3 regions of the Streptomyces sp. NPDC098101 genome follow, and region 3 is predicted to be linked to each of the others. Evidence: riboswitches for the same ligand, from Rfam matches in the RefSeq annotation. Region 3 holds a riboswitch; each other region holds the start of a gene.
The links. Region 3 has a riboswitch for thiamine pyrophosphate ahead of ACIQVI_RS30745 (thiamine ABC transporter substrate binding subunit). Riboswitches for the same ligand answer to the same signal wherever they lie in the genome.
Positions count from the first base shown of each region.

Region 1 (3,329 bases), on a different contig from region 3:
GCCAGGCCCTCCACCGGCGACGACGCCTCCGCGAAGTGGCGGCGCGGGATGCGGCCGGCCCGGTGCGCGAGCCGCCCCGCCGCGACCGCGTGCCGCATCGCCGAGGCCATCAGGACCGGTTCCTGCGCCCGGGTGACGGCCGACGCCAGCATCACCGCCGCGCACCCCAGCTCCATCGCGAGCGCCGCGTCCGACGCCGTGCCGGCCCCCGCGTCCAGGATCACCGGCACCCCGGCCCGCTCCGTGATCAGCCGGAAGTTGTGCGGGTTGCGGATGCCGAGCCCGGAGCCGATGGGGGAGCCCAGCGGCATGATCGCCGCGCACCCGGCGTCCTCCAGCTTCCGGGCGAGGACCGGGTCGTCGTTGGTGTACGGCAGGACGGTGAAGCCGTCGTCGACCAGGGTCTCCGCCGCGCTCAGGAGCTCCTCCCCGTCCGGCAGCAGGGTCCGCTCGTCGGCCACGACCTCCAGCTTGATCCAGTCGGTGCCGAGCGCCTCCCGGGCGAGCCGGGCGGTCAGGACCGCCTCGCCGGCCGTGAAGCAGCCCGCCGTGTTGGGCAGGACCCGGATGCCGAGCCGGTCCAGGACGGAGAGGACCGAGCCCTGGACGGTCGGGTCCAGGCGCCGCATGGCGACCGTGGTCAGCTCCGTGCCGCTGGCGACCAGGGACCGCTCCAGGACGTCGAGGCTGGGCGCCCCGCCGGTGCCCATGATCAGGCGGGAGGAGAACTCCGTACCGCCGAGGACGAACACGTCGTCGGACATCGCGCTCAGCCCCCCTGCACCGCGGTGAGGACCTCCACCCGGTCCCCGTCGCCGAGCGGCGTCGACGCCCACTCGCCGCGCGGCACCACCGTCTCGTTCAGGGCGGCGGCCACCCCGGAGCGGGCCGTGGTCAGGGCCGCGACGAGGGCGTCGAGGGAGACGGGGCCGGAGAGCTCACGCGCCTCCCCGTTCACGAACACGGTCACGGGCGCGGACGCGTTCACGGACGCGTCGCTGGTGGGCGGGTTCGCGCTCATGCGGGCTGCTCCTGACGTACGGGAGGGACGGGGGAGAAACGGCGGGGGGTGAAGGGGCGCGCCTCGTCGGGCAGGACGCCCGTGGCCAGCACCTCGGCCATGACGTCGCCGGTGACCGGGGTGAGCAGCACCCCGTTGCGGTAGTGGCCGGTGGCGAGCAGCAGACCGGGCAGGGCGGTCGGGCCGAGCAGCGGCGCGTTGTCCGGGGACGCGGGGCGCAGCCCGGCCAGGGTCTCGGTGAGCGGCAGCTCGGTGATCCCGGGCACCAGCTCGTGGGCGTCGCGCAGCAGCTCGTACACCCCGCCCGCCGTCACCGTCGTGTCCCAGCCCAGTTCCTCGCTGGTGGCGCCGACGACCAGCTCGCCGTTCTCGCGGGGCACCAGATAGACGTGGCTGCCCCGGACGACGGCCCGCACGGTCCGCGAGAGGAAGGGGGCGTACGCGGCCGGCACCCGGAGCCGCAGGACCTGGCCCTTCACCGGGCGCACCGGCGGGAGCACCTCGTCCGGCACCCCCGCCAGCCGCCCGCTCAGGCTGCCCGCCGCGAGGACGGTCTGTCCGGCCTCCAGCTCCCCGCCCCCGGCCAGGACCACGCCGCGCGCCCGGTCCCGCACCACGCTCAGCCGCTCCGCGAGGACCCGGTGGAAGACCACCCCGGCCCGCTCGCAGGCGACCAGGAGCGCGGCGGCGAGCCGGCGCGGATCCACCTGGTGGTCGCCGTCGACCCGCAGGCCGCCGCGCACCCCCGGCGCCAGCATCGGCTCCAGGCGGCGGCACTCGCGGCCGCTCAGCCACTCCGAGGAGAGCCCGCAGCGGGTCTGGAGGGCGTGCAGCTCGCGCAGGTGCGCCCGGTCGTCGGCGTCCAGGGCGACGGCGAGGGTGCCGCAGGCGCGGTGGCCGACGTCGAGGCCCGTGGCCTCCTCCAGTTCGGCGACGAAGGCCGGATAGCGGGCGGCGGAGGCGAGGTTGAGCCCGAGCAGGGTCTCCTCGCCGTAGTGCAGTTCGGTGACGGCGGCGAGCATCCCGGCCGCGACCCGCGCGGCCCCGCCGCCCGGCTCCGGGTCGACGACGGCGACTTCCAGCCCGCGCCGCGCGGCCCGCCAGGCCGTGACCAGGCCGATGATCCCGCCCCCGACCACGAGGACGTCGGTCCCCCGGACGTCGGGAGCCCTTCGCGCTTCGGAAGAACGCATGGGCGTCCAGCCCCTCCCTTCGCCGGCATGACCCGGATCAGGTTCGTACGGTCGGAGGCCGTCCAGCCTCCCTCTCAGCCCGGTGCGTCCGGGCTCCCGCGAGTGCTTTACGCCCGCCAGACTAGCTTCCGCCGGGCGCGTGCCACGAGGGGGCCCGGCCCCCCGCCCTTCCTGACGGGAAGTCAGGTACGTAAGGTGACCGTGTGAGCGAGCAGAAGCAGACCCAGCGGCGCGTCGTGGTCGTCGGCGCCGGGATGGCGGGCGTCCAGACCGCCGTCGCCCTGCGCGAGCAGGGCTTCACCGGCCCCGTCACCCTCATCGGGGCCGAACCCCACCAGCCCTACGACCGGCCCCCGCTCTCCAAGGCGGTCCTCCTCGGAAAGGCCGAGGACTCCGCCTTCGACGTCGACTTCGAGGACCTCGGCATCGAACTCCGGCTCGGCGTGGACGTCACCGGACTGCGCGCCGCCGACCACGAGGTCGACACCGAGGCCGGGCCCGTCGCGTACGACACCCTGGTGATCGCCACCGGCGCCCACCCGCTCACCCTGCCCGGCTCCGACGGCGTCCCCGGCGTCCACCTGCTGCGCACCCTCGACGACGCCGTGCGCCTCGGGCCCGTCCTGGAGCGCCGCCACACCGTCGTGGTCGTCGGCGCCGGCTGGATCGGTGCCGAGTTCGCCACCGCCGCGCTCGGCGCGGGCTGCGCCGTCACCGTCGTCGAGGCCGCGGACCTCCCGCTCGCCGGGGTCCTGCCCGTCGAGGTCGCCGCCCCCCTGGCCGAGTGGTACGGGGCGAACGGCGCCGAACTCCTCACCCGCGCGCGCGTGGACGCGGTCGAACCCGGCCGGGTCCTCCTCGCCGACGGCCGCGCACTGCCCGCCGAGGCCGTCGTCGTCGGCATCGGCGCCCGCCCCGCCACCGCCTGGCTCGCCGGCTCCGGCATCGCCCTCGACCCGAGCGGCGCCGTCACCGCCGACGACCGGCTGCGCACCTCCCTGCCCGACGTGTACGCGGTCGGGGACTGCGCCTCCTTCCCCTCCGCCCGCTACGGCGAGCGCCTCCTCGTCCACCACTGGGACAACGCCCTCCAGGGCCCGCGCACGGTCGCCGCC
Region 1 is NZ_JBIWAS010000002.1:946,106-949,434, forward strand. It holds gene ACIQVI_RS11310 (thiazole synthase) at 1-764, opposite strand, end outside; gene thiS (sulfur carrier protein ThiS) at 770-1,021, opposite strand; gene thiO (glycine oxidase ThiO) at 1,018-2,214, opposite strand; TPP riboswitch at 2,212-2,324, opposite strand; gene ACIQVI_RS11325 (NAD(P)/FAD-dependent oxidoreductase) at 2,418-3,329, shown strand, end outside.
Region 1: linked by a shared signal. The riboswitch ahead of thiO (glycine oxidase ThiO) and the one ahead of ACIQVI_RS30745 (thiamine ABC transporter substrate binding subunit) in region 3 are both predicted to bind thiamine pyrophosphate.

Region 2 (3,329 bases), on a different contig from region 3:
CCGCCGGTCCCCGGGCGGTCGGTTCCCTCCGCGCGGTCGGCGGAGACCACGAGCGCCGCGAGCGCCGTGGTGACCGGGACGGACGCCACCAGACCGATCGACCCGACCAGCGTCCGGACGATCTCCTCGGCCACCAGCTCGCTGTTGGCCACCGTCCCCATGCTGCTCTGCGCGATGGAGAAGAGCAGCAGCAGCGGCAGGGCGGCGCCCGCGTAGGCGAGCACCAGCGTGTTCACGACCGAGGCGATGTGGTCGCGGCCGATCCGGATCCCCGCCCGGTACAGGCCGCGCGGCCCCATGCCCGGATCGGCCTGGTGCAGCTCCCAGACGGCCGAGGTCTGGGTGACCGTCACGTCGTCGAGCACACCGAGCGAACCGATGATCACACTGGCCAGCAGGAGGCCGGACATGTCGATGTCCGGATAGAGCCCCTTGATCAGGCCGGTGTTGTCGTCGGTGTTGCCGCTGAGCGAGGCCCAGCCGATGAAGAGCGAGCCGAGCAGCCCGATGAGCAGCAGCGAGATCAGCGTGCCGAGGACCGCGACCGAGGTGCGGGCCGAGAGGCCGTGGCACATGTAGAGCGCGATCAGCATGATCGCGCTCGACCCGACCACCGCCACCACCAGCGGATTCGACCCCTGCAGGATCGCGGGCAGGATGAAGAACATCAGCACCAGGAAACTCACGGCGAGCGCGACCAGGGCCATCAGCCCCCGCATCCGCCCGACCGCCACGACCGCGAGGGCGAAGATGCCGGCGAGCACCGCCAACGGCACCTTGCGGTTCACGTCCGTCACCGAATACTGCAGGTCGTAGGGGGCGTCGGGGGCGTACGCCACCACCACGCCCTGCCCCTCCTCCAGTTGGCGCGGGGCGCCCGGCTGCACGATCTCGGTGAACTCGCGCCCCTTGTTCGGACCGGTGGTGACCTCGACCTTCGCCCGCTTGCACTCCCCCTGCTGCGCCTCGACCGCCTCGCGCCCCTCCGGGGTGGAGGTGTCGCCGGTCGGCGGGACCTGACCGGCGTTCACGGCCTTGCAGTCGACCTGCTCGACGGAGACGACCCTGCCCTGCTCGGTCTGCCGGTCGAAACCGACACCGGTCCGCTCGTGCGGCGGGGCGCCGCCGGGCCACAGGACCGCGAGACCGACCAGGACGGCGGTGGCGAAGGGGACCAGGACGGCGGCGATGACCTTGCGCAGGTGCCGGGACACGGGCACGGCGGGCCCGTGCGCGTGGCTGTGCCCGTGTCCGGCTCCGTGACCGGGCCCTGCTCCGCCGCCGGATCCATGGCCGCCGCCGGATCCATGACCGTGGGAGGGTCCATGGCCGTGGGAGGGTCCCGGACCGTGGGAGTGGTCGTGGGGCTCGGGGGGCTGCTGGGGGGAAGTCACCGACCGATCATCGCAAGAACGGCGGGGGCCCACTGTTCAGCACGCCCGGGATGACGCTAGCGTGGTGACACCTTTGCACACGCGGGAGCTCGGAGCACCGGGCTGAGAGGGCGCTGATCACCGTACGCGCGTACCGATGTACGTACGGGAGGAGGCTGCGCCGACCGCCGAACCTGTTACCGGGTAATGCCGGCGTAGGGAGATCGGTCTCATGACCATTCAGGATGCACGCACGCCTGCCACCAGCCAGGAAGACCGCACGCCGGGCTGGCACAAGGGGTACGTCCAGGGATCGCGCCCCGACCTGCGGGTGCCGGTCCGTCAGGTGCACCTCACCAACGGCAAGGACGTCACGCTGTACGACACGTCCGGCCCGTACACCGACCCCACCGTCGACACCGACGTGCGGCGGGGTCTGCCGCCGCTGCGCGAGAACTGGATCATCGCGCGCGGCGACACCGAGGAGTACGCGGGCCGTCCGGCCCGTCCCGAGGACGACGGCATCAAGCACACCTCGCCGCGCGGCGGCGGCCTCAAGAACCTCGACGCCGTCTTCCCCGGCCGCCCCCGGCTGCCGCGCCGGGGCCGCTCCGGTCAGGCGGTGACGCAGCTCGCGTACGCCCGCCGTGGCGAGATCACGCCGGAGATGGAGTACGTCGCGATCCGCGAGAACGTCTCCCCCGAGGTCGTGCGCGAGGAGATCGCGGCGGGCCGGGCCGTGCTCCCGGCGAACGTCAACCACCCGGAGATCGAGCCGATGATCATCGGCAAGCGGTTCCTGGTGAAGGTCAACGCCAACATCGGCAACTCCGCCGTCACCTCCTCCATCGAGGAGGAGGTGGAGAAGATGACCTGGGCGACCAAGTGGGGCGCCGACACGGTCATGGACCTGTCCACCGGCCGCAACATCCACACCACCCGCGAGTGGGTGCTGCGCAACTCCCCCGTGCCGATCGGCACCGTCCCGCTCTACCAGGCCCTGGAGAAGGTCGACGGCAGGGCCGAGGAGCTGAGCTGGGAGATCTACAAGGACACGGTCATCGAGCAGGCCGAGCAGGGCGTCGACTACATGACGGTGCACGCCGGCGTGCTCCTGCCGTACGTGCCGCTCACCGCGCGCCGCAAGACCGGCATCGTCTCGCGCGGCGGCTCGATCATGGCCGCCTGGTGCCTCGCGCACCACAAGGAGAACTTCCTCTACACGCACTTCGAGGAGCTCTGCGAGATCCTGGCGGCGTACGACGTCACGTACTCGCTCGGCGACGGACTGCGGCCCGGCTCGATCGCGGACGCCAACGACGCGGCGCAGTTCGCGGAGTTGAAGACGCTCGGCGAGCTGAACACGATCGCCAAGCGGCACAACGTCCAGACGATGATCGAGGGCCCCGGGCACGTCCCGATGCACAAGATCAAGGAGAACATCGACCTCCAGCAGGAGATCTGCGAGGAGGCGCCGTTCTACACCCTCGGCCCGCTGACCACGGACGTCGCGCCCGCGTACGACCACATCACCTCCGGCATCGGCGCGGCGATGATCGCCTGGTGGGGCACGGCGATGCTCTGCTACGTGACGCCCAAGGAGCACCTGGGCCTGCCCAACCGCGACGACGTGAAGACCGGCGTCATCACCTACAAGATCGCGGCCCACGCGGCGGACCTCGCCAAGGGGCACCCGGGCGCCCAGGAGTGGGACGACGCGCTCTCGGACGCGCGCTTCGAGTTCCGCTGGGAGGACCAGTTCAACCTGGCCCTCGACCCGGACACCGCCCGCGAGTTCCACGACGAGACCCTCCCGGCGGAGCCCGCGAAGACCGCGCACTTCTGCTCGATGTGCGGTCCGAAGTTCTGCTCGATGAAGATCTCCCAGGACATCCGCCGCGAACACGGCGGCACGGAGCAGGAGATCGAGGCCGGCATGGCGGAGAAGTCGAAGGA
Region 2 is NZ_JBIWAS010000005.1:52,410-55,738, reverse strand. It holds gene ACIQVI_RS23095 (YibE/F family protein) at 1-1,427, opposite strand, end outside; TPP riboswitch at 1,466-1,612, shown strand; gene thiC (phosphomethylpyrimidine synthase ThiC) at 1,606-3,329, shown strand, end outside.
Region 2: linked by a shared signal. The riboswitch ahead of thiC (phosphomethylpyrimidine synthase ThiC) and the one ahead of ACIQVI_RS30745 (thiamine ABC transporter substrate binding subunit) in region 3 are both predicted to bind thiamine pyrophosphate.

Region 3 (3,329 bases):
CGGAGACCCCGAGCGGCAGCATCAGGAGCGCGTCGAAGCCCCGGACGAGCCGTCCGGCCCGCCGGGTGAGCGCCGCCGCCGCGAGCCCGCCGATCACGACGGCGATGGCGGTGGCGGCCAGCGCGTACCGCAGCGAGTTGCCGATCGCCTCCAGGGGCGGCACCAGGAAGGTCCCGCTCTCGTCGAGCGAGCCGAGCGCCCGGTAGTAGCCGAGCCCGTACCCCCCGGGACCGGCGAACGAGCGCTCCACGAGCACGCCCAGCGGCAGCAGGATCAGCAGCGCCACCGAGGCGAGGACGCCGCCGAGCAGCGCCCACTGCCCGGCGCCGCGCGGCCGGCGCGCGGTCCGCTCCGGCGGCACGAGCCGCAGCGCGGTCTCCCGCCGCCGTACCGTCCACGCGTGCAGGGCGAGGATCGCGCCGACCGCGACGAACTGCACGAGGGTGAGGACGGCGGCCGTCCGCAGGTCGAGCAGCCGGGCGGTCTGCCGGTAGATCTCCGCCTCCAGGGTCGTGTACGCGTCCCCGCCGAGGATCTGCACGACGCCGAAGGAGGTGAAGGTGAAGAGGAAGACCATCAGGGCCGCCGCCGACACCGCCGGGACGAGCGCGGGCAGCGTCACCGTCCGCCAGGCCGTGAAGCGGGAGGCGCCGAGGACCCGGGCGGCCTCCTCCTGGCGCGGGTCGAGCTGCGCCCAGAGGCCGCCGACGGTCCGGACGACGACCGCGTAGTTGAAGAAGACGTGGGCGAGGAGGATCGCCCACACGCTGGTGTCGAGCCGCAGCCCCCACAGCTCGTCGGTGAGCCCGTTCCGGCCGACCAGGGCCAGGAACGCGGTGCCGACCAGGACGGTGGGCAGCACGAACGGCACCGTGACCACGGCCCGCAGGACGCTCTTGCCGGGGAAGTCGAAGCGGGCGAAGACGTACGCGCCGGGCAGGGCGACGAGCAGCGTGAGGCCGGTGGAGGCGAGCGCCTGCCAGACGGTGAAGCCGAGCACGTCGAGGATGTCCGGACGGCCCAGCGTCTCGCCGATCCCGCCGAACCGCCAGCTGCCGTCGGGCCGCAGCCCCCGGTCCACGATGGACACGACGGGCCAGGCGAAGAACACCGCGAAGAACGCGACGGGCAGGGCCATGAGCCCCAGCCGCGCCGCGTTCCCCCGCGGGTCGCGCCCCGCTTCGGCGCGCCTTACTTCAGGACGAGCGACGACCACTGCTGGATCCACGCGTCGCGCTTCTCGGCGATCTTCCCGGGCTCCATCGTCTCCGGCTTCTCCACGACCACGCCGTGCTTCGTGAACAGCTCCGGCAGCACCGCGTCCTTCGCCACCGGGTTGACGAACATCTGGAGCGGCATGTCCTCCTGGAACTTCTTGGAGATCAGGAAGTCGATCAGCGCCTTGCCGCCCTCGGGGTTCTTCGCGCCGTTCAGCAGGCCGGCGAACTCCGTCTGCCGGAAGCAGGTCCCCGTGGACACCCCGGTCGGGGCGACCTTCGGCTGCGGCTCGCCGTACAGCACCTCGACCGGCGGGCTGGAGGCGTACGACACGACCAGCGGCCGGTCGCCCTTGGCCTGCTTGCCGCCGGCCGAGCCGGAGAACTCCTGGTTGTAGGCGAGCTCCCAGCTGTCGACGGTCTTCACGCCGTTCGCCTTGAGCTTCTTCCAGTAGTCCTGCCAGCCGTCGTCGCCGTACTTCGCGGCGGTGCCGAGGAGGAAGCCGAGGCCCGGGGAGGACCGCTCCGGGTTCTCGACCACCAGCAGGTCCTTGTACGCGGGCTTCGCCAGGTCGTCGAAGGTCACCGGCGGCGCCAGCTTCTTGTCCGTGAAGTACTTCTTGTCGTAGTTGACGCAGATGTCGCCGGAGTCGATCGGGGTGACCCGGTGCTCCTTGTCCAGGTGGTACTCCGCCGGAATCCGGTCGAGCCCCTTCGCCTGGTACCCGACGAAGATCCCGTTGTCGAGGGCGCGGGACAGCAGGGTGTTGTCGACGCCGAAGAAGACGTCGCCCTGCGGGGAGCCCTTGGTCAGGATCTCCTTGTTGACGGCCTCGCCCGCGTCGCCGGCCTTGAGGACCTTGACGGTGAAGCCGGTCTGCTTCGTGAACTCGGCCAGGACCTCCTTGGAGGCGTTGAACGAGTCGTGGCTCACGAGGGTCACGGTCTTCGGCGCGGGCGCGCCGGTCTTGCCGGCGTCCTCGCCGGCACCGTCGGTGCCGCAGGCGGCGAGGGCGGTGACGCCGAGCGCCGCGAGGACCGCGACGGCGGCCTGCTTCTTGATGCTCACTGAAGTTTTCCTCCTGGGTGGGACCAGGAAGAGACGCGGCCCCGCCCACGACCGGCGGACCGGACGCGGGCAGGGCGCAACAGCTCGAGTTACGACCGAACTTCCTACCCAGAATGACCTGGGCGAGGTTCAGAGGGTCTGCGGTCTGACGGACACCGCACTCTCAGCGCTGTGGCGCTCCCCTGTCGGAATATGGAGATGTGTTCGAGCTCAGAGTACAAGCTCAGCGCTCGGCGGCGGCCAGCTGTCCACAGGCACCGTCGATCTCCTGACCTCGGGTGTCCCGCACGGTCACCGGCACGCCGTGCCGCGCGATGGCCTCCACGAAGGCCTTCTCGTCCTCCGGGCGGGACGCCGTCCACTTCGAACCGGGCGTCGGGTTCAGCGGGATCAGGTTGACGTGCACCCGCTTGCCCTTGAGCAGCCGGCCGAGGAGGTCGCCGCGCCAGGCCTGGTCGTTGATGTCCCGGATGAGGGCGTACTCGATGGAGATCCGGCGGCCGGACTTCTCCGCGTACTCCCAGGCCGCGTCGAGGACCTCCCGGACCTTCCAGCGCGTGTTGACGGGCACGAGGGTGTCGCGCAGCTCGTCGTCGGGGGCGTGCAGCGAGACCGCGAGGCGGCACTTGAAGCCCTCGTCGGCGAAGCGGAGCATCGCGGGCACGAGTCCGACGGTGGAGACGGTGATGCCGCGCTGGGACAGGCCCAGGCCGTCCGGCTCGGGGTCGGTGAGACGGCGGATGGCGCCGACGACCCGCTTGTAGTTGGCGAGCGGCTCGCCCATGCCCATGAAGACGATGTTCGAAAGCCGCGCCGGGCCGCCGGGGACCTCGCCGTCGCGCAGGGCCCTCATGCCGTCCACGATCTGGTGCACGATCTCGGCGGTCGACAGGTTCCGGTCGAGGCCGGCCTGCCCGGTCGCGCAGAACGGGCAGTTCATCCCGCAGCCTGCCTGCGAGGAGATGCACATGGTCACCCGGTCCGGGTAGCGCATGAGCACCGACTCGACGAGCGTGCCGTCGTGCAGCCGCCACAGGGTCTTG
Region 3 is NZ_JBIWAS010000009.1:101,437-104,765, forward strand. It holds gene ACIQVI_RS30740 (ABC transporter permease) at 1-1,138, opposite strand, end outside; gene ACIQVI_RS30745 (thiamine ABC transporter substrate binding subunit) at 1,192-2,286, opposite strand; TPP riboswitch at 2,370-2,480, opposite strand; gene rlmN (23S rRNA (adenine(2503)-C(2))-methyltransferase RlmN) at 2,510-3,329, opposite strand, start outside.